4 regions of the Noviherbaspirillum sedimenti genome follow, and region 2 is predicted to be linked to each of the others. Evidence: predicted binding sites of a transcription regulator. Region 2 holds the regulator's gene; each other region holds the start of a gene.

Region 1 (5,485 bases), 2.4 Mb from region 2:
GGCAATCGCAGCACGGTCGATCCATGCCCGGATCACCGTCGACAGATTATTGCTGGACGCGAAAAGATAGACGTTCTGGGCAATGGCGCCAGCTGCAACATAAGCGAAGGATTCCCGCTGCGCTACCGGCACCTGGCCCAGGCGCGTATGGTCGGCCACATAGACCAGGTCCATCGGCGCCTCATCGACAAAGTCCTGGTAGCCCGCCACACGACGCAAGTCAGTGTTCGCCACCAGCTGCAATTCATTGGCCAAAGCATCGTAGCGGTAGGCTCCGGTGGGCAAGGCCACGTATACGCCAATCTCCTGGGCATTCAACGCGCTGGGTGCAGTACGGCCGCCATCGTCCCGATTGACCCCGTAAGCCGCCCAGAGCAAGCCGGAAAGCAAAGGCAAATCCAGGAGCTCCGGGGAAAATTCGCGTGACGAATGGCGTCTGGCCAAGGCATCCATCAATGGCAGGCCGCCCTGTTTCTCGGGCGCCGGCAAAGCGATCGAGGTCTCCGAATGCCCGAGGATGGGCCCGGACCGCAGCTTGCCCATCATGCCGAGTGCCACTCTGGTCAAGGTATTCATCGCAGTCCCTCCTACGCTTCAGAGCCATACGCTTGAAACTATCCCAGCGTGTCTCGGGCGCTTTGATCGCGATCAACACCTGGCAAGGAGCGCTGCGTGAATCGACTTCAGCTGCCTGGACGCTGCCAAGCCGCTTGCTGCCATTTACGACAAGCCCCGCCGGAGCGGGGCAATGGCTGGCGCGAAAACAGCGATCAGATTGACTGCTTGCGGCGGGAGAAAGCCAGACCGACGAGACTGATGGCGAGCAGCGCGAGGGGCGCTGGCTCAGGGACGGTCGTTTCGGTCGTGGCATTACCACTCACGATCAAACGCTTTTCCGATGAATCGTTGTTCGACTGAAAACTACCATACGGAAAAGAGCCGACCAGAAGTGCATTGACGCCACCAGACGTAAGAGCATCACTGAACGCGAATGCAAGTATGGGGAACGCGAACGGGGTGTCGTTCACGATAACAAAACTGTTTGGGCCGAAATAATTGTCGGCGTATTTAGAGTCACCCACCCCGTCGAAATGAAATCCAGGTGCGGCAGATCCCGAAGTCGTGACGATATCGTAGGACAAAAGCGAACCTGTCGTCGAGTCTGTTGAAAACGTTCCGCTAGCGGAGCCGCCATCATCGAACGTTACGCCAACAAGAGTCCAGAGCAGCGGAGAAGCCATTGCCGGTGCCGCCAGCAACAAGGCGAGTGGCAGGGCAAGAAGCAACGATTTGATAGTTTTCATGAGAACTCCTATTGATCCAGGTAAAAATGCCAAAGTATTTATATTGTTCAACCAATATTTGCAATAAGCAATTTTCACGCCAAAACATTAAATATCATTAAAAACAATGACTTGCGAGAAATTATCTGAGCTACACCACAGCCACTGTAAGATTTCTCGACAACTTCCAGCTTGATGGCGGGCGCATAGTTTCTCTGATCTGACATGCCTTCTTGCGCGTCCCCCTCTCGCGCAAAACATCTGACAACGAAGTCGTTTGGTGACAAACAAGTTACCCGGCCGCATCTTAAAATGCCAGAATAGGAATCCTGTTTCTGCCAAATTCAATGAACCTGCCGCGCCTCGCTCTCCTTGCCGCCATTGCATTAACGCTCGTCGCCTGCGCGCCCCTCCGGCCGCATACGACGCTGCCGGTGACGCTGGTGGCCTCGCCCAATTTCGACCAGCGCCGGCCGAATCTGGTGATCATTCACCACACCAGCAGCGACACCCTGGAGCGGGCGCTGGATGCGCTCACCTCCCCTGCGCGCAAGGTCAGCGCGCATTACCTGATCGGCCGCGACGGCAAGATCTTCCAGCTGGTCGAAGAAAGCGCCCGCGCCTGGCATGCCGGAAAATCCTGGTGGGGTGGCCAGACCGATCTCAATTCGGCGTCGCTCGGCATCGAGCTCGACAACAATGGCAGCGAGCCTTTTGCCGACGCGCAGATCGCGGCGCTACTGGCGCTGCTGGCCGATATCCGGCAACGCTACAATATCCCCGCCGCAAATTTCATCGGCCACGCGGACGTTGCGCCAACACGCAAGGCTGATCCGAGCGCCCTGTTTCCCTGGCAAATGCTGGCCCGGCAAGGTTTCGGCTTGTGGTGCAATGCTCCCCTGCCCCCAGCCCCGCCCGGCTTTGACCTGCCGCGCGCCCTCACGGCAATCGGCTATGACCCTGCCGCGCCGGAGGCGGCACGGCATGCCTTCCGCCTGCACTTCATCCGCAGCGACCTGGCGCCGTCGGAGGATGAAGAGAAGGCCCTGGCGCATTGCCTGTTGCAGGCAAAAGCATTGCCAAGTCAGTAATTCCACAGGACCTCGCCAGGCATTTCATCAGCTACACTGCAGCAGCGGCAATTAAAAATACATTTATCGTCCGCCACTCCAGGGAGCAATCCATGCAGCAAACTGCAATGCGTAACGACGGCTTCATGCCTGAATCACTCGTCACATCGGGCGTGGCCCGCGTCCGCATGGCCGTCGGCCTGCTGCAGGGGATGGTGCTGTATTTCCTGTATCACGCGGCAAAAACCAATGCCTGGCCGGCAAGCGCGGACCTGCTCTTTTCCCCGCTGCTGATGGTGAGCCTGCTGGCGCCGGTGATCCTGATTTCCAGCCTCGGGCATCTGGACAGGAAACAAGCTGCGATCTGGCTTGGCGCGGTCGTCGTCGTCATCGGCTTACTGGCGTTGCATGATGTGTGGCGCGGAGGCGCCAGCCAGGGCTGGGTCTGGGGCCGTCGCGGCAACGGCACGCATCCGCACTACCCTTCCGCACGACTGATCGTCTTTTCGATTGCCGGCCTGTATATCGCCCATGCGCTGGTCCTGGCCGGCGTCGCCGACCGCCGGCGCATCGCCGGCTACCCGACCTATTTCGAGGCGGCGTGGAAGCTGCTCATCCAGATCAAGTTTTCGGCACTCTTCGTCGGCGCGCTCTGGCTGGTGTTGTGGCTGGGTGCGGCGCTGTTCATGCTCGTCAAACTGAACTTCCTTCGGGAGTTGCTGCGGCAATCCTGGTTCGTCATTCCAGTCACCGCTTTTGCCTTTTCCTGCGCCATGCACATCACTGACGTGCGCCCGGCGATTGTGCGCGGCATCCGCGCGCTTTTGCTGGTGCTGCTGTCCTGGATACTGCCGATCACGACCTTGCTGGTCGTCGGTTTCCTGCTGAGCCTGCCCTGGACAGGACTGGCGCCGCTGTGGGCAACACGGCATGCCACAGGCGTGCTGCTCGGCGCCGCCGCCGTGCTGGTGGTATTGGTCAATGCCGCATTCCAGAATGGCGAAGTGGCTTCCGGCGTTGCCCGGATCGTGCGCGTCTGCGCGCGCGTCGCTGCGCTGGCACTGCTGCCGCTTGCAGCCATTGCGATCTATTCGCTTGGTTTGCGCGTTGCCGAATACGGCTGGACCACCGACCGCATCATTGCCGCAGCCTGCCTGCTGATTGCCAGCGTTTATGCCACGGGATACGCCTGGGCTGCGGCGCGATCTTCGCCATGGCTCGGGCCGGTGGCGCAGGTGAACGTGGCGAATGCGTTCGTGATACTCGCCGTGCTGCTGGCGATGTTCTCGCCGATCGCCGACCCGGCGCGCCTGTCGGTCAACAACCAGATCGCGCGCCTTGCGGCAGGCAAGATCAGCGTCGACAAGTTCGACTTCGACTACCTGCGGTTTGAAGGCGCCCGCTACGGCATGGCGGCGCTCGAACAGCTCAAGACGCGCGCGCAGGGGAGCGATGCCGCCCTGATCCGCCAAAAAGCCGAACTGTCCCTGAAAAAGAAGAGCCGCTGGCAGCAGGAAGAACCGCCCTTGCCGCGTGCTGATCTCGTCGCCAATCTCGCCGTCTGGCCCAAGGCGGCGCAACTGCCGCCGTCCTTCCTGCAGGAAGACTGGAAAAGCAACAAATTCAACTGGCAATTGCCGAAATGTCTGAAGCATGAAAACCAGACATGCGATGCCTACCTGATCGATTTCAGTGGCGACGGCAAGCCGGAACTTCTTGCCGTCGGTACGCAGGCACATGGCGGTGCCGTTCTGCTGATGGAAGACAAGGATGGCCATTGGGCGATTGCCGGCGTTTTACCCAACGATTTCGCCGGGTGCGAACCCTTGCGCCAAAAACTGCAGGCGGGCAGCTTTCAATTGCTTGCGCCACGCATCCCGGATCTGGACATCGCCGGCCAGCGCATCGAGATAAACAATGGCATGACATCGAACAGCGTCAGTTGCGCCGGACACAAGCGCGAGCGCGAGCGCAAGTGACCTGCAACGGCGCTGGCGTCAGAAAGACTGGTTGTCGACGATCCGTCCATCCACCAGCGTAATCGTCCGATCGCACGTGGCCGACAGGCGTGGATCGTGGGTCACCACCAGCACGGCGCAGCCATACTGGCGATTGAATTGACGGAATAGTTCAAACACGCTGGCAGCGGTTTTCGTATCCAGGTTGCCAGTGGGCTCGTCAGCCAGCAGCAAGGCCGGGCGCGTAATCAGTGCGCGGGCGATGGCGACGCGCTGCTGCTGGCCGCCCGACAGGTCGCCGGGCTTCTTGTCGGCGAACTGCTCCAGTCCCACCTCGGCCAGCAGGCTGCGCGCCCGCTCCCGTGTGTCGGCATCGGGTTTGCCGTGGGCCAGCATCAGCGGCATCATGACATTATCGATGGCGCTGAATGCCTGGATCAGGTGGTGAAACTGGAAGACGAAGCCGATACTGCTGCCGCGCAGTGCGGTGCGGGCGGCGTCATCCATGGCGCGCGTCGGCTGGTCCAGAAAATACAGTTCGCCTGAAGTCGGCTGGTCGAGCAAGCCAAGCAGGTTCAGCAAGGTGCTTTTGCCCGAGCCCGAGGGACCGACCAGCGCGGCAAAATCGCTGCGCCCGATCGACAGGTCAATGCCATGCAAGACTTCAGTCTCGGTCGGCTTGCCGACGTTGTACGACTTGCGCAGCTGTTCCAGGCGCAGTACGTTCGGTTCGGCACGAGCAGCCATAGCGTCAGACATAACGGATCGCCTCGACCGGATTCAGCCGCGACGCCCGCCATGCCGGCACCATCGCAGCCAGCACGCCAGTGATGGTGGCGGCGGCCATGGTGACCGGAATCAGGCCCAGCGGCAGCGGGATGTAAAACAATCCCGGCCCGAAGGTATTGAATACCCACACCAGCGCATAACCGGCCAGGGCGCCGGCGGTCGAGCCCACCAGTCCCAGCAGCGCGCCCTGCACCAGGAATACCTGCAGCATTTGCCGGCGCCGGATACCCATGGCGCGCAGGATGCCGATTTCGCGAGTGCGCTGGGTCACGCTGATGGCTAGCACACTGGCAATCCCGAATGCCACCGACAGCGCCACAAAAAATCTGATCATGGTGGTCGAGATGGTTTGCGACCTGAGCGCGTTCATCAATTGCGCATTGGT
Region 2 (5,485 bases):
GGCAATAAGATCACGGACGAAGTCGAAGGGGAATTCATTTCCTATGATAACCGTACTGAATTTTTCGCCGTCAATAACACACCTTCCGACACCAGCAAGCCCGGCGCCGGCCGCATCAAGGCGGTCATCCAGCCGCGCAACGAAACAAAGAAATGACACAAGGATTGCCAGAATGAGCAGCAGACTGCTTGCCAGCGGATTACAGAAAAGTTATGGCGCACGCCAGGTATTGCGCGACGTCTCGCTCGAAGTCGGCAGCGGCGAAGTGGTCGGATTGCTCGGTCCCAACGGTGCCGGCAAGACCACCGCCTTCTACATGATCGTCGGACTGGTGCCCGCCGATGCGGGAGAGATCGCGCTCAACGATGTCAGCATTTCACGCCTGCCGATCCACCGGCGCGCCACCCTTGGCCTGTCCTACCTGCCGCAGGAAGCCTCGGTATTCCGCAAGCTGACCGTCGCCGAGAATATCCGCGCCGTGCTGGAACTGCAGCATGAGAATGGCAAGTCGCTGTCGAAAGCGGCGATCGAAGAAAAGCTCGACCTGCTGCTGGCGGAGCTGCAAATTGAAAAGCTGCGCGACAACCAGGCCCTGTCGCTGTCGGGCGGCGAGCGCCGCCGCGTGGAAATCGCCCGCGCGCTGGCCACCAGCCCGCGTTTCGTACTGCTGGATGAGCCTTTTGCCGGCGTCGATCCGATTGCCGTCATCGAAATCCAGCGCATCGTGCGCTTCCTGAAAGAACGCGGCATCGGCGTGCTGATCACCGACCACAATGTGCGTGAAACGCTGGGCATCTGCGACCGCGCCTATATCATCAACCAGGGCGTGGTGCTGGCCAGCGGCCGCCCGGATGACATCATCGCCAATGAATCGGTACGCCGCGTCTATCTCGGCGAACACTTCCGGATGTAAGCAAGCGCATCTCCATGAAACAGTCCCTTCAGCTACGCGTCTCCCAGCATCTGGCATTGACGCCACAATTGCAGCAGTCGATACGCCTGCTGCAATTGTCGACGCTGGAACTGCAGCAGGAACTGGAGCAAATCCTCGCCGACAACCCGATGCTGGAGCGCGTCGACGATCCGCTTGACCACTCGGTGCGGCTGCTGGCCGACGGCGCCATCAACGCAAATGCGGGCACGGCGGAAAAGTCCGCGGCCGAAGAAGCGCCGGCAGCCGATGGCGAATCCACCTACGAAGGTGGCGAAGGCGGCGAATCCCAGGAGTCCGGCAACGGCGAGGCCGAATGGAGCTTCGACGATGTCGCGCGCACCGGCAAGGCCCCGGAAGACGACGACGCCCGTCCGCAACTGGAAGCGCACCATGTCACCCTGCGTGAACACTTGCTGGAACAAATGCGCCTCGGTTCACATGAAATCCGCGACCGCGCGCTGGTCGAACTGGTCGTCGATGCGCTCGACAACAACGGCTACCTGGAAGAACCGCTGGAAGAAATCCATGGCCGGCTTCCCGCCGAACTGGAAATCGAACTGGAAGAATTGACGATCGCCCTGAAACTGGTGCAAAGCTTCGATCCGGCCGGCGTCGGTGCGCGCAATGCCGCCGAATGCCTGGCCTTGCAAATCCGCCGCATGCCGAAAATCCCGATGGTGACGCGGCGCATGGCATTGACGATCGTGGAGCAGCACCTCTCCCTGTTCGCCCAGCGCGATTTCAACAAGCTGAAAAAACTGCTCGATTGCGACGATGAGGATTTGCGCGAAGCCCAATACGTCATCAGGCAATGCAATCCGCATCCCGGCGCCATCTTCGCCAGCGATGCAGCCGACTATGTCGTCCCGGACGTCATCGTCAAACGCGGCAAGAATGGCTGGCAAGTGACCCTTAACCACGATGTCATGCCGCGGCTGCGGGTCAATGCCTTGTATGCGAATATCCTCAAGAAAAACAAGGGCGAGGGCTCACTCACGTCGCAATTGCAGGAAGCAAAATGGCTGGTCAAGAACATGCGTCAGCGTTTCGATACGATTCTGCGCGTCGCGCAAGCCATCGTGGAAAGGCAGCGCAATTTTTTCTCCCATGGCGCCGTTGCCATGCGCCCACTTGTGTTACGTGAAATTGCTGATACACTTGGTTTACACGAGAGTACTATTTCTCGTGTAACAACCCAGAAATACATGCTGACGCCGCATGGCATGTTTGAACTGAAGTACTTCTTCGGCAGCCATGTCGCCACTGAATCCGGCGGCGAAGCTTCATCGACGGCGATACGGGCACTGATCAAACAATTGATAGGAGCAGAAGACACCAAGAACCCTCTCTCGGACAGCAAGATTGCAGAAATGCTGGAGGAGCAAGGCATGGTGGTGGCCCGGCGCACTGTGGCCAAGTACCGCGAAGCCCTGAGAATCCCCCCGGTTAACCTGCGCAAGTCTTTGTAGTATTTGTTGTGTTTGTTGCTGTGTTCGGGCGGCCAAGCATGTTTGTCGACCACGAACCGCCAGTGACCTCATCCCAAGGAGCGCTGTATGAATCTGACCATCAGTGGACATCACCTCGAACTGACCCCTTCCATCCGGGAATATGTGCATGCAAAGCTGGAGCGTATCAGGCGCCACTTCGACCATGTCATTGATGCTGCGGTCATCCTGACCGTAGACAAGCTCGCCGAGAAAGACAAGCGCCAGAGAGCGGAAATCACGCTGCGCATGCGTGGCAAGGATGTGCATGTCGAATCCATCGCTCACGATTTGTATGCGGCAATCGACGCCCTGATCGACAAGCTCGACCGCCAGGTCATCAAGTACAAAACCATGATCCAGGACCATCAGCACCAGGCGATCAAGCACTTGCCTGCATCGGCCACCAGCGCGCCGGAGGAGTAAGCCGCTTCCAGCGCTGATTTTCAGAGATCCCATCAGGGGCGCAATCCAGGCGCCCTTTTTTATTATCGAGAACAATGAACGAACATATTCTGACCTGTGTCCAGAACCGCATTGGCCTGCTGACCCTCAACCGCCCGCAAGCGCTGAATTCGCTGTCGCTGGACATGGTGCGCACGATCACGCGCACACTGCTGGACTGGCGCGATGACGACGCGGTCGATGCAGTACTTCTCTGCAGCAATAGCGAAAAAGCCTTTTGCGCTGGTGGCGACATCCGTTTCCTTTATCAGACAGCCCAGCAAACGGCCCGGCACGGCAGCGGCCTGCTGGACGATTTTTTCACCGAAGAATACGCGCTCAACCGCCTGATCCACCACTATCCCAAGCCCTACATCGTCATCATGGACGGCGTCGTGATGGGCGGCGGCATGGGGATTTCACAATGCCATTCCGGCGGCAAGCTGCACATCGTCACCGAGCGTAGCAAGATCGCCATGCCGGAAGTGAACATCGGCCTGTTTCCGGACGTCGGTGGCGGCTATTTCCTGTCGCGTTGCCCGGGCCAGCTTGGCACCTGGCTGGCGCTGACCGCCAATGCCATCGGCGCAGCCGATGCCCTGTATGCCGGCCTGGCGGATGTCTGCATCCCGTCGGCCCAACTGCCAGCCCTGAAAACGGCCTTGTTGAGCGCGCGGCGCCACAGCGATATTGCAGCCCAAGTACGGGAATTTGCCATGCAAGCCGGGGAATGGGGCGACAGCGAACTGGCGCGGCAGCGTGGCGCCATCGACCGCCACTTTGCGTTTGATGATGTGCCATCCATCATGGCTTCACTGGCTGCCGATCCAGCGCCATTTGCGCAAGACACACTGGCCGCCATGCGCAAGCGCTCTCCCCTGATGCTTTGCGTGACACTGCAGCAGTTGCGCCGCGGCGCCGGCATGGCGATCGAGGAATGCCTGCACATGGAGCGCTCCATGATGCGGCGGTGCTTCGCGCACGGCGATGCGGCCGAAGGAATCCGCGCCACCGTCATCGACAAGGACATGCAGCCAGTATGGTCGCCAGCGAGGCTGGAGGATGTCAGCCCGCAAATGGTGGAGGACTTTTTCCAGCCGGCGTGGCCGGCGCATGCCCATCCACTTCGCTGCTGGCTGTAGGGAGCTGCTAGAGTTCGTCGATCATGAACAGGCGGCGGTGCTCGCGCATGGCATAGCGATCGGTCATGCCGGCAATATAATCGGCCACCTTGCGCGCCTGCCGTGCGACATCGCCCCCCACCTGGTAGTCCGGCGCCAGCAGGCGCGGTTCCGCCATGAAGGCTTCAAACAGCTCGCGTACGACGCGGCGCGCCTTGCTGGTCATGCGGTTGACCTGGTAATGCCGGTACAGGTTCTCGCGCAGGAAGCGCTTCAGCAAGATTTCTTCCTGACGCATGGCGTCCGAGAAGCTGATCAGCGCCGGCGAGCTGCGCACTTCCGCCACGCTTTGCACGCCGGCAGCCAGGATTTTTTCTGCGGAAGTCCGGGTCAAGTCGACGATCAAGGTATTGATCATGCGGCGCACGGTTTCATTGATCATGCGACGCCCGCCAATGCCGGGAAACGCCGCTTGCGCCTCGCGCCGGTGGCGTGCGAAAAAATCGACTTCGTCCAACTGTTCGATCGAGAGCAAACCGGAACGCAAACCGTCGTCGATATCGTGGTTGTTATAGGCGATTTCATCGGCCAGGTTGGCCAGCTGCGCTTCCAGGGTCGGCTGTTTTTTTTCGATGAAGCGCAGGCCGATCTCGCCCAGCATCTGCGCATTGGGAATGGAGCAATGCTTGAGAATCCCTTCGCGCGTCTCGAACATCAGGTTCAGGCCATCGAACGCGCCGTAGCGCTCTTCCAGCTTGTCGACCACGCGCAGGCTTTGCAGATTGTGCTCGAAGCCGCCGTACTGCGCCATGCATTCGTTCAAGGCATCCTGGCCGGCATGCCCGAAAGGCGTGTGGCCGAGGTCGTGCGCCAGCGAAATCGCTTCCACCAGGTCTTCATTCAGGCGCAGGTTACGGGCGATCGCGCGGGCAATCTGCGCCACCTCGATGCTATGCGTCAGGCGCGTGCGAAACAGATCGCCTTCATGGTTGACGAATACCTGGGTCTTGTATTCCAGGCGGCGAAAAGCGGTCGAATGGACGATGCGGTCGCGGTCGCGCTGGAATTCGGTGCGCGAGCCGGGCGGCGGCTCGGCAAAGTGCCGGCCTCGCGAGGCGGCCGAATGTGCCGCATAGGGAGCGAGGCAGGCTTCGAGGTCCATATCAGCCGACGCAGGCGTTGATGCTTTCGATTAAAACTTCTTGCGGCACGGTCGTGATGACGGCCGCGCCGAGCGGCTTCAGCAGGATGAACTTGATCTGGCCCGCCTCGTTTTTCTTGTCGACCTGCATCAGCTCGATCCAGCGGGCCACGCCGAGATCCGGCGCCACCGTGGGCAAGCCAGCCGCGCGCACCAGTGCGGCAATGCGCGCCTTCGCGGCGGCATCGATGTAGCCCAGGCGCTGCGACAATTCCGCCGCCATCACCATGCCGCAACCAACGGCCTCGCCATGCAGCCACTTGCCGTAGCCGAGGCCGGCCTCGATCGCGTGGGCGAA
Region 3 (5,485 bases), 460 kb from region 2:
GAAGGAATCGATGATGTAGCCCTGGCCGAGGTCGGGGCCGACATTGCCCAGCTGCGACAGCGCGACGCCGCCGAGTCCGGCGATGCCGGAGCCGAGGCCGAAAGTCATCATGTCGACGCGGCCGGTGGAGACGCCCACGCAATCGGCCATGCGGCGGTTTTGCGTGACCGCGCGCACGAACAGGCCCAGGCGCGTCTTGTTGAGGATGGCCCAGACGGCAGCCACCACGAACAGCGCAAAGAAAATGATCACGATGCGGTTATACGAGAGCACCAGCGAGCCCATGACGGTGACGCCGCCGGACATCCACGAGGGGTTGGCGACTTCGACGTTTTGCGCGCCGAAGATGGTGCGTACCAGTTGCATCAGCATCAGGCTGATGCCCCAGGTGGCCAGCAGCGTTTCCAGCGGGCGGCCATACAGCCAGCGGATCACGGTGCGTTCCAGCACGATGCCGACTGTCGCGGTGACGATGAAGGCAGCCGGCAGCGCGGCCAACAGGTAGGCGTCCAGCGCCAGCGGGAAGTAATTGCGGAACACCAGCTGGCACAGGTAGGTGGTGTAGGCGCCGATCATCAACAGTTCGCCATGCGCCATGTTGATGATGCCCATCAGGCCGAAGGTGATGGCCAGGCCGAGTGCGGCCAGCAGCAGTACGCTGCCCAGCGACACGCCATAAAACAGGTTGCCGACGAATTCGGTGCGCGCCAGACGCGCATTCAGGTCGCTCAGGGTACGCACGACTTCGACGCGGACCGTTTCTTCCGGCTCGGCATACGAGCCGTCCGGGTTTTTTTCGAGCATCCCCAGCAGCACCGGCTTGAGGCTGGCATTGCTGCTGGTGGCCAAGGCTTTTACCGCGGCCAGGCGCAGTGCCGCATCCGGCGAGACGAGGTTGGCCGTGGCTGCGACCAGTTGCAGCATGGCCTTGATTTCCGGGTCGGTTTCTTTTTCCAGCGCCTTGTTGATCAGCGGCGCCTGGGCGGCGCTGGCGCTTTTTTGCAGTTCGCTGGCGGCGGCGAGGCGCTCGGTGCGGTTTTCGGACAAGAGTTTTAATCCGGACAGCGCGTCTTCCACCGCGCCGCGCAAGCGGTTATTGACGCTGATGCCATCGATCCCATCCGGCATGGCGACCTTCTGGCCGCTGGCCGGGTCGAATGCCTGGTCGTCTTCAACGATGTAGACCTTGCCATCCGGCGCCGCGTAGAGCGCATCGTTCTGCAATGCATGCAGGAGCTTGACGGCGTCGTCGCTGGCCAGCGCGGCAATCCTGTTGACTGCTTCGATGCGCGCATCGGGATCATCGCCGGCCAGCGGCGCCAGCAATGCCGCGTCGATGGCGGCCATGGCGCCGAGCGAATGCGCCAGAAGCCAAATCAACACCAGTAATTTTTTCATTGTTTAAACGCCCGACGTACGCAGGAAACAAGAATCTGCAGGCAAAAAAACGGGACGTGGGCAAAGAAGAAGCCACGCCCCGGCCTGCACCTTTACATCATGCTCGCTGCAGGATGCGCCCCTCATGTGGCAGAGGGGCGTCCGGATTACATTTTCTGCTTGCCTTCGTTACCTGCAATGTACGGGCTCCAGGGTTGCGCACGCAGCGGGCCCTTGGTTTTCCAGACCACGTTGAACTGGCCGTCACCCTTGATTTCGCCGATCATCACCGGCTTGTGCAGGTGGTGGTTGGTCGGGTCCATGGTCAGCATGAAGCCGGAGGGCGACTTGACGGTCTGGCCGCCCATCGCTGCGATCACCTTGTCGGTATCGGTCGACTTGGCCTTTTCCACGGCCTGCTTCCACATGTGGATGCCGACATAGGTGGCTTCCATCGGGTCGTTGGTGACCACGGTGGAGGCGTTCGGCAGCTTCTTGGCGGCGGCATAGGCTTTCCACTGCTTGATGAAGGCAGCGTTGGCCGGATTCTTCACGGACTGGAAGTAGTTCCAGGCAGCCAGGTGGCCGAGCAGCGGCTTGGTATCGACGCCGCGCAATTCCTCTTCGCCCACCGAGAAAGCGACTACTGGCACGTCGGTGGCCTTCAGGCCGGCATTGCCAAGTTCCTTGTAGAACGGCACGTTGGAGTCGCCGTTGATGGTCGAGATTACTGCAGTCTTGCCGCCGGCAGAAAATTTCTTGATGTTGGCGACGATGGTCTGGTAGTCGGAGTGGCCGAACGGCGTGTAGACTTCATCGATATCCTTGTCGGCCACGCCCTTGGATTTCAGGAAGGCGCGCAGGATCTTGTTGGTGGTGCGCGGGTAAACATAGTCGGTGCCGAGCAACACGAAGCGCTTGGCACCGCCGCCTTCCTTGGACATCAGGTATTCGGTGGCGGGAATCGCCTGCTGGTTGGGTGCGGCACCCGTATAGAAGACGTTTTTCTCCAGTTCTTCGCCTTCATACTGCACCGGGTAAAACAAGAGGCTGTTCAATTCCTTGAAAACTGGCAGCACCGATTTGCGTGATACCGAGGTCCAGCAACCGAACACGACCGCCACCTTGTCCTGCGAAATCAGCTGACGCGCCTTTTCGGCGAACAGCGGCCAGTTGGAGGCGGGATCGACAATCACCGGTTCCAGCTTCTTGCCCATCACGCCGCCCTTGGCATTGATCTCCTCGATCGTCATCAAGGCCACGTCTTTGAGCGAGGTTTCGGAAATCGCCATCGTTCCCGACAGCGAGTGGAGGATACCGACCTTGATAGTATCGGCGGCGAGAGCCTGGGGCATCCAGTCGGCATAAGCGAGGGTCAAAGCGCCGATAGCGGTCGCCTTCAAGAGGTTGCGACGGGACATGCGTTTCTCCTACAGTGGGTTGTCTAAGGATTTGTGGCAAGTTGCGAATTTGTAATGAGCACAAGTTGTGCCAGAAGCAGCGGGCGCAGTATTGGGGTTGATTCCCCTTGCATTGCCTTAAAACGGTGCGAGATGGGCGCGGTCTGGTGCGAGAAGGGAGGGGGTGTGTTGCAAATTGGTGCGGGGTTCTGGTGCTGCATCAGCGGATGCAACAGACAGGTGCTTTGTGCGTTGCCTGCCAGGATAGGCCCGATATTCGCTTTGGGATTCGGTCACTGGTATTTAACAACGATGAAAAAGGGAAGATCTGATGCGTATTCACTATTTCAAGGCCGCAGTCGCAGCGGCCGCCACTTTCTTTAGCGGTGCTGCGCTGGCCCATCCCGGCTACGCCCATGGTGTCCTTGCCGGCGTGCTGCATCCGTTGCTGGGACTCGATCACCTGCTGGCGATGCTGGCGGTCGGTATCTGGGCTGCCCGCCTGGGCGGGCGTGCCCGATGGCTGATGCCGGCGAGCTTTCTGGTGTGCATGGCGCTGGCCGCCGGCATCGGGATGGCCGGCATCGCCATGCCGCTGGCCGAAGGCGGGATCGCCGCTTCGGTGCTGCTGGCTGGATTGCTGATTGCCTCTCCAGTGATAATGGCGCCGGCTTTGGGTGGGCTGCTGGTGGCGCTGTTCGCGCTGGCGCATGGTTACGCGCATGGTATGGAAATGCCGGCACTGGCGTCGCCCTGGCTGTACGGCGCCGGCTTTATCCTGGCGACGGCAACGCTGCATGCGGCCGGTTTGTTCGTTGGCGGCAGGTTACAGCAGCAAAAATGGGGATGGACGGCGGCCGGTTCCGCGATCGCCGCCTGCGGCGGCTGGATGCTGTCGGCGGTGGCATAGCAGGCCTTCGCCTGCTCCTGGTCTCTTGTACAATGTGTTGCAAGTGCCGGTGTTTCGCCGGCATGCCGGACCATGCCGATACAGGAGTTGACGATGAGCGAAATCCGTTCGCGCAGCGCGGCTTTTTGCCAGCGCTTTCGCCTTGATTTACCGATCCTGCTGGCGCCGATGGCGGGCGCCTGCCCGCCGGCCTTGTCGATCGCCGTGGCACAGGCCGGTGGCGCCGGCGCTTGCGGCGCGCTGCTGATGCAGCCGGCCGAAATCGCTGCCTGGGCGGACGCCATGCGCGCGCAAACCGACCGCCCGTTCCAGATTAACCTGTGGATTCCCGATCCGCCGCCGAAGCGCGATGCCGCGCAGGAAGCGCATGTGCGCGAATTCCTCGGCAAATGGGGCCCGCCGGTACCACTGACGGCGGCCGATGCCGTCCCCCAGGATTTCGCCGCCCAGTGCGACGCGTTGCTGGCGGCGCGGCCGGCGATCGTATCCTCGATCATGGGCCTGTATGCGCCGGCATTCGTCGAGCGCTTGAAAGCCGCAGGCATTGCCTGGTTCGCCACTGCGACCACGGTGGCCGAAGCCAGGGCGGCGGAAAGCGCCGGCGCCGACGCGGTCATCGCCCAGGGCATGGAAGCGGGGGGCCATCGCGGCTGCTTCGAGGCGGCGCGCGCGGAGGCAACCCAGTCAGGCTTGTTTTCGCTGTTGCCGGCAGTGGTCGATGCGGTGCGGGTGCCGGTGATTGCCACCGGCGGTATTGCCGATGCGCGCGGCATCGCCGCGGCGCTCACCCTGGGCGCGTCGGCGGTGCAGATCGGCACCGGCTTTTTGCGTTGCCCGGAAGCCGGTATCCATCCGGCCTGGGCACAGGCGCTGGCCGCCGCCCTGCCGGAAAAAACCGTCCTGACGCGCGCCTTCAGCGGCCGCGCCGGGCGCAGCCTTGCCACCGACTATGCGATTGCCGCCGCTGCGCCGGGCGCGCCGGCGCCGGCGCCATATCCGGTGCAGCGCGGCCTGACCGCGACCATGCGCAAGCATGCGCAGGAAACCGGCGACTTGCAGCGGATGCAGGCCTGGGCAGGACAATCCGCCGCGCTGGCGCGCGCCGTACCGGCCGCCGACCTGGCGCGCGCGCTGTGGGAAGGGGCGCAGCGCCTGCTGCCATAGTTGGCGCTTACTTCGGTTGCCGCGCGAGGCGGCAATTTTCTGCCGGTGCCGAGGTAATCTCAGCGCTGGCTGGCATCGAGCTGCTGCGTCAGCCATGCGCCGAAATCATTCTGCATTGCCGCGTTCAATTCATGCACGGCATCGTATTCGCGGTAGCGGAGTTGCACTTCTTTTTCCTTCAGCAGGCGCTCGGCGCTGCGGGCGAATTCGACGGTCAGCTTGCCGTCGGCGACGCCATGGGAAACAAAGCCGGCCAGCTTGCGCGTCTGTTCGTTCGGCGCCGTGATCGGGGCGATCTCCGGCAGGATGCGTCCGCTCAGGATGCCGAAGCCGGCAACGCGGTCCGGGCGCGTCAGCGCCACACTGGCGCTGAGGATGCCGCCCTGGCTGAAGCCGGCGATCCAGATCCGCTGCGGATCGACGCCATAAGCGCCCGGCAAGCCTTCGATGAATTGCAGCAGTGCGGCACGCGACTGCTCCGCCTGCTGCGCATTGATCACCGGGCCGCCCGAGGCGAAGTTGACGTTGAACCAGCCGAACTGCGCCGGGCCGAAAGCGAGCGGGCCGCGCGCCAGGATCACCAGCAGGCGCGGGTCCTGACGCTGCGCCAGGTCGATCAGGTTGGCTTCGTTGG
Region 4 (5,485 bases), 1.9 Mb from region 2:
GGCATCCCTATCTACGCCAGCGTCCAGGACGCCAAGGCCCAGACCGGCGCCACCGTTTCCGTCATCTACGTGCCGCCCGCCGGCGCCGCTGATGCAATCTGGGAAGCCGTGCAAGCTGAACTCGACCTGGTCATCTGCATCACCGAAGGCATCCCCGTGCGCGACATGCTGATGTTGAAGGACAAGATGAAGAAAGCCGGCAGCAAGACTCTGCTGCTGGGCCCGAACTGCCCTGGCCTCATCACTCCGGATGAACTCAAAATCGGCATCATGCCCGGCCACATCACCAAGAAGGGCCGCATCGGCGTGGTCTCGCGTTCCGGCACCCTGACCTATGAAGCGGTCGGTCAGCTGAGCGCGCTCGGCCTGGGCCAGTCGTCGGCAGTCGGTATCGGCGGCGACCCGATCAACGGCTTGAAGCACATTGACATCATGAAGATGTTTAATGACGACCCGGATACCGACGCCGTCATCATGATCGGCGAAATCGGCGGCCCGGACGAGGCGAATGCTTCGTACTGGATCAAGGACAACATGAAGAAACCGGTGGTTGGCTTCATCGCCGGCGTCACCGCGCCCCCGGGCAAGCGCATGGGTCACGCCGGCGCGCTGATCTCCGGTGGTGCCGATACGGCACAGGCCAAGCTCGAGATCATGGAAGAATGCGGCATCAAGGTCACCCGCAATCCTTCCGAAATGGGCCGTCTGCTGAAATCGGTACTGTAAAAAATCGTGCGGCAAGCCTGTGGGCTTGCCAAGCCGGAAGACGGGGAGCGCGGGCTCCCCGTTGTCGTTTAATTTAATTGAAGTTAATTTTTGCTCAAGACTGACAGCTTCCATGATTTTTAGGTATGATTTTCCATTAGACAATATTGAAAGCATTTTTGTGATCTTCCTCATCCCTTCGCGGGGGCCATTCGCCTGAGCTGCCCATGGCCTACCACGTATCGCTAGAATGTGTTGCCAAGACCGATACCGGCATGGTGCGATCGCACAATGAAGATTTCATTGCGGTCAGCGCGGAGCATGGTTTTGTCATTCTGGCCGACGGCATGGGCGGCTACAGCGCCGGCGAAGTCGCCAGCAGCATCGCCGCCACCGTGGTGCAGGAGACGCTGGAAGAGCGCTTGCCATTGCAATTCAAGGAAGGCGGGCGGCAGAGCGACAGGCAACTGCAGCAACTGGTGCAACAGGCGGTCGCCCGCGCCAATGCATCGATCATCGACGCTGCCGAAAACGAGCCGCAATTCCATGGCATGGGCACCACCGTGGTGGTTGGCCTGTTCCAGCAGGACCGGCTGATCCTGGCGCACGTCGGCGATTCACGCGCCTATCGCCTGCGCGACGGCGAACTGGTGCAAATCACCCGCGATCACTCGCTGCTGCAGGAACAGATCGATGCCGGCCTGATTACTCCCGAAGCGGCGCTGCTTTCGCCGAACCGCAATTTGATCACCCGCGCCGTCGGTGTTGATCATGAAGTCGATATCGAAGTCCACGAACACATTACAAAGCCGGGCGATATTTATCTGCTGTGCTCCGACGGCTTGTCGGACATGCTCTCCCATGAAGAGATCACTGCCACCTTGAAGGACTTTGGTGCCGATCTCGAATCGGCCTGCGGCACACTGATCCAGCGCGCCAATATGCATGGCGGCAAGGATAATATTTCCGTCATCCTGGCAAAGGTTGTGGCGGTGGATGTCAAAAGTGAAAGCTTGCTGGACCGGGTGTTGAAATGGGTGCGGTAGTAATACCAAGCTGGATGACGATTTGACCAATATTGTCATTCATCAAGTTTTTTATACTTCTGGCTGACGAAAATTGTCATTATGTAGTGCGATAACGACAAGTTTTTGCAAGTACTTGGCATTTTTCATGGTTATTTTGGCATCTTTCCTGCTGGCACGGCCATTGCTCATATAAAGCACAACACATTTTGTGTTTGTTCAACCTTTCTCCAGGGAGATGGAAATGAAATCGATGAAAATGATGCAACGCGCGCAAAGCGGCTTTACCCTGATCGAATTGATGATCGTCGTGGCGATCATTGGTATTTTGGCCGCAGTGGCTTTGCCTGCTTATCAGGACTACACCGTTCGGGCCAAGATGTCTGAAGTGGTTTTGGCAGCATCGTCTTGCCGCACCAGCGTGACTGAGACGCGCCAAACTACTACTAATATCGCTTCAATTCCAGCGGCCGGCGCTTGGGGCTGCGAAAGCTCTGTGCCAACAACCAAGTATGTAGCGAGTATTGCCACCAATACTACTGGCGCTATCGAGGTTAGGGTCAATAGCACCGCGCTGACACAGGTAAGCGGCTCGGTTCGGCTGGAACCGGTACTTGATGGCAGTGGACAGGTTACTAGCTGGTTGTGCGGCCCAAGCGTGAGCACGATCGCGAAATATCTGCCGGGTTCTTGCCGCGACACTACCGTGACGAACCTGAACGGTTTCGCAACGAACTAATCTTCTTGTCAAGATATGGAAGGGGGCACGTGTGGCCCCCTTTTTTTTTTTATGCTCATTTATATTTCTGCCGTCGCATTATTTCTTTCTTGGCTATTGCCACTGCATTTCCCGCCATGGGTTAGTTGGCACTTAGAGTTGCTTGCATTTGTGGCAGTTTACTTGCTGGCGTGGTCAGTCATACTCATTCCAAAACTGAAAGCAGGTTTGGGGGCATTTCGCATCCCTGCAGTCGGTTTGCCTTTCATAACGCTTGGGCTTGTGGCAGTGGTGCAATTCTCGACCGGGGTTGTTACGTACGGGGGGGATGCGTTGGTGTTCGTGCTTTACATGGTGTTGTGTGTTATGTGTTTAACGCTCGGATTTGACTGTGGTGCTCAGACCATCAGTTTTGCTGGCACTGACCATGCAAAGAAGATCGATTCAGCGTTGGTATTGCTTGCGGGAGTCGTGCTGGTTGGCGCATTTGCGTCTGCCGTACTTGCATTTGCCCAGGTTCTTGACGTATGGGAAGCTACATGGATTAATCGGACGCATCAACTGCGTCGGCCCGGAGCGAATTTGGGACAGCCCAATCACTTGGCAACCTTGCTCCTTATGGGGGTTGCGAGTCTTTTATTTCTCTATGAATTGGGAAGGCTCAAGGCACTGTCATCGATATTGATTTTTATTGTTCTCGGTATGGCATTGGCTTTTACAGAGTCTCGGACCGGCGTATTGAGCTTTTTGCTGTTAGCGGGGTGGTGGTTTGTCAAGAACAAGCGAGTAGGTTTTAAATCTTCGCATTGGACAATTTCTTTGGCGTTTATCGTCTTTTTAGCAATTTTCTGGACATGGCCATCAATTTTCGCATTCATCCAGAAAATCGGCACCAGTGCAGAAGTTAATGTCAAAGCAGGCAGCCGGTTGATGGTGTGGCCGCAGCTATTTGAAGCGGTGACTCAACGCCCATGGTTAGGCTGGGGGCTGGGCAATGTACCTGAAGCGCATAATGCCGTGGTGCATGCCTACCTCGTAAGCGAGCCTTTCTCATATAGCCACAATATTTTGCTTGATCTGGCATTGGGAATAGGTGTGCCAATCACTGTAATTCTCGTGCTGCTAACGGGGTGGTGGTTATGGACGCGCTTGATGCAGGCAAATCAGTTAAGGTCGTGGTATTGCCTCGCGGTGTCCTTGCCATTGGCAGTCCACTCCTTGTTTGAGTTTCCATTTGCCTATGCTTACTTTCTGGTGCCCGTGATGTTTGCGCTGGGCATTCTGGAAGGAATGTCGAAAGGTAAAGTGGCGTTTCAAATTGGCCTGCGTCTCGCAATAGCAATTTTTTTTGGTGTGAATATCATTGCGGCCTGGTCGGCGATCGAGTATTTCAGAATCGAAGAAGATTTTCGCATTGCACGTTTCGAAGGGCTCAAGCTAGGACAAACGCCGACTGATTATGAAAGACCTAAGGTTGTTATTTTGACGCAATTAGGCGCTTTGCTTGACGGTGCCCGAATCGCTCCGAAGCCAGATATGACGGCGAATGAGCTGGAGCTCGCCAAGAAAGTTGCGATGCGCTACCCTTGGACTGCAACGCAGAACCGTTACGCACTTTCGCTTGCGCTGAACGGAAATCCTGAGGAAGCAATTCGGCAAATGCGTGTAATCCGAGCCCTGTATGGCGAAAAAACGTATAACACAATTAAAAATAATTGGAAGGTACTGGCTGAGGATAAGTTTCCTCAATTGCGTGGATTGGAATTACCTTAAGCTTAGTCGCAATATCATGATTTTTTGAATCATAAGTCAAGAATTCTCCCAATCCCCCGACTTGCCCCCATGCTTTTCCAGTACTTTGATTTCCCCCATCACCATCCCCCGATCCACCGCCTTGCACATATCAAAAATAGTCAACAACCCCACCTGCACCGCCGTCAGCGCCTCCATCTCCACCCCGGTCTTGCCATAAGTCTCCACCCGGGCCGTGCAGGTAACGCTCGACGTTGCTACATCGACCTCGAAATCCACCGCCACCCGCGTCAACGCCAGCGGATGGCACAATGGGATCAAGTCGCTGGTGCGCTTGGCCCCCATGATTGCGGCAATCCTGGCAATCCCCAGCACATCGCCTTTTTTTGCCGTGCCGGACTGGATGATCGCCAGGGTTTCCGGTTTCATCCGGATGCTGCCACTGGCAACCGCGATACGGTGGGTTTCATCCTTGCCCCCGACATCGACCATGTGCGCCTGGCCACCGGCGTCGAAATGGCTCAGACCCTGATTGTCTGGGGTATTGTCTGCGGCTGTTTTTTTGATATTCATTGGTAACAAAATATGAAGTTTCTTGAACGATTCCTGAGTGCAGGTATCATAGCACCGTGAATTCCAAACCGATCCTCTCACGCCAGCCGATCCGGCGCAGTTTGCGCCCGCGGACCGTTGCCGCCGCAATGCTTTCGCTGTCCTGTCTTTTGCCGGCAGCCTTGGCGCCGTCATTATCGGCCGCGCAAAACCTTCCCACCTTGGGCGATTCCGACCGCGAGGAACTCTCGCCCGTCATGGAACGCCGGCTGGGCGAGGAAATCATGCGCGACGTCCGCCGTGACCGCGACTATCTGGATGACGCCCCGGTACAGGAATACCTGAACAATTTCGCCGCGACCCTCTTGTCGGCGCGGCCGGATGCGCGCGGCGAGGCGGGTTACGATTTCCTTTTCTTCGCGGTGCGCGATCCCTCGCTGAATGCCTTCGCCTTGCCCGGCGGTTTCATCGGCGTGCATTCGGCGCTGGTGCTGGCGGCGCAGTCGGAGTCCGAGCTGGCCTCGGTGCTGTCGCATGAAATCGGCCACGTCGCCCAGCGCCATATCGCCCGCATGCTCGGCAGGCAACGCCAGGATGCGCTGCTGCCGCTGGCCGGCCTGATCCTGGCGGCGCTGGCGGCACGCTCCAGTCCGGATGCCTCGGCGGCCCTGCTGCTGGGCGGGCAGGGCATGGCGCTGCAGCGCCAGCTCAATTTCAGTCGCGAGGCCGAGCG

Evidence for each region. The regulator sigma-54, encoded in region 2, starts transcription at its own class of promoters, with help from an activator protein. The targets are predictions, from matches to a motif close to TGGCANGNAANCTGCTTT.
Region 1: the regulator sigma-54 is predicted to act here: its motif matches at 1,369-1,386, upstream of D3878_RS01570 (PEP-CTERM sorting domain-containing protein).
Region 3: the regulator sigma-54 is predicted to act here: its motif matches at 2,854-2,871, upstream of urtA (urea ABC transporter substrate-binding protein).
Region 4: the regulator sigma-54 is predicted to act here: its motif matches at 1,889-1,906, upstream of D3878_RS21405 (pilin).

What each region holds. Positions count from the first base shown of each region.
Region 1 covers NZ_QYUQ01000002.1:312,192-317,676, reverse strand. The annotation lists gene D3878_RS01575 (SagB/ThcOx family dehydrogenase) at 1-576, opposite strand, end outside; gene D3878_RS01570 (PEP-CTERM sorting domain-containing protein) at 771-1,304, opposite strand; gene D3878_RS01565 (N-acetylmuramoyl-L-alanine amidase) at 1,631-2,374, shown strand; gene D3878_RS01560 (DUF4153 domain-containing protein) at 2,467-4,332, shown strand; gene D3878_RS01555 (ABC transporter ATP-binding protein) at 4,351-5,070, opposite strand; gene D3878_RS01550 (ABC transporter permease) at 5,063-5,485, opposite strand, start outside.
Region 2 covers NZ_QYUQ01000002.1:2,734,495-2,739,979, forward strand. The annotation lists gene lptA (lipopolysaccharide transport periplasmic protein LptA) at 1-156, shown strand, start outside; gene lptB (LPS export ABC transporter ATP-binding protein) at 173-913, shown strand; gene D3878_RS12760 (RNA polymerase factor sigma-54) at 928-2,403, shown strand; gene hpf (ribosome hibernation-promoting factor, HPF/YfiA family) at 2,491-2,847, shown strand; gene D3878_RS12770 (enoyl-CoA hydratase/isomerase family protein) at 2,922-4,007, shown strand; gene D3878_RS12775 (deoxyguanosinetriphosphate triphosphohydrolase) at 4,015-5,148, opposite strand; partial or broken gene aroKB (bifunctional shikimate kinase/3-dehydroquinate synthase AroKB) at 5,150-5,485, opposite strand, start outside.
Region 3 covers NZ_QYUQ01000002.1:2,274,821-2,280,305, reverse strand. The annotation lists gene urtB (urea ABC transporter permease subunit UrtB) at 1-1,398, opposite strand, end outside; gene urtA (urea ABC transporter substrate-binding protein) at 1,545-2,798, opposite strand; gene D3878_RS10545 (HupE/UreJ family protein) at 3,109-3,687, shown strand; gene D3878_RS10540 (NAD(P)H-dependent flavin oxidoreductase) at 3,781-4,851, shown strand; gene D3878_RS10535 (alpha/beta hydrolase) at 4,911-5,485, opposite strand, start outside.
Region 4 covers NZ_QYUQ01000002.1:4,612,439-4,617,923, forward strand. The annotation lists gene sucD (succinate--CoA ligase subunit alpha) at 1-726, shown strand, start outside; gene D3878_RS21400 (Stp1/IreP family PP2C-type Ser/Thr phosphatase) at 933-1,751, shown strand; gene D3878_RS21405 (pilin) at 1,984-2,469, shown strand; gene D3878_RS21410 (PglL family O-oligosaccharyltransferase) at 2,521-4,221, shown strand; gene moaC (cyclic pyranopterin monophosphate synthase MoaC) at 4,258-4,773, opposite strand; gene D3878_RS21420 (M48 family metalloprotease) at 4,902-5,485, shown strand, end outside.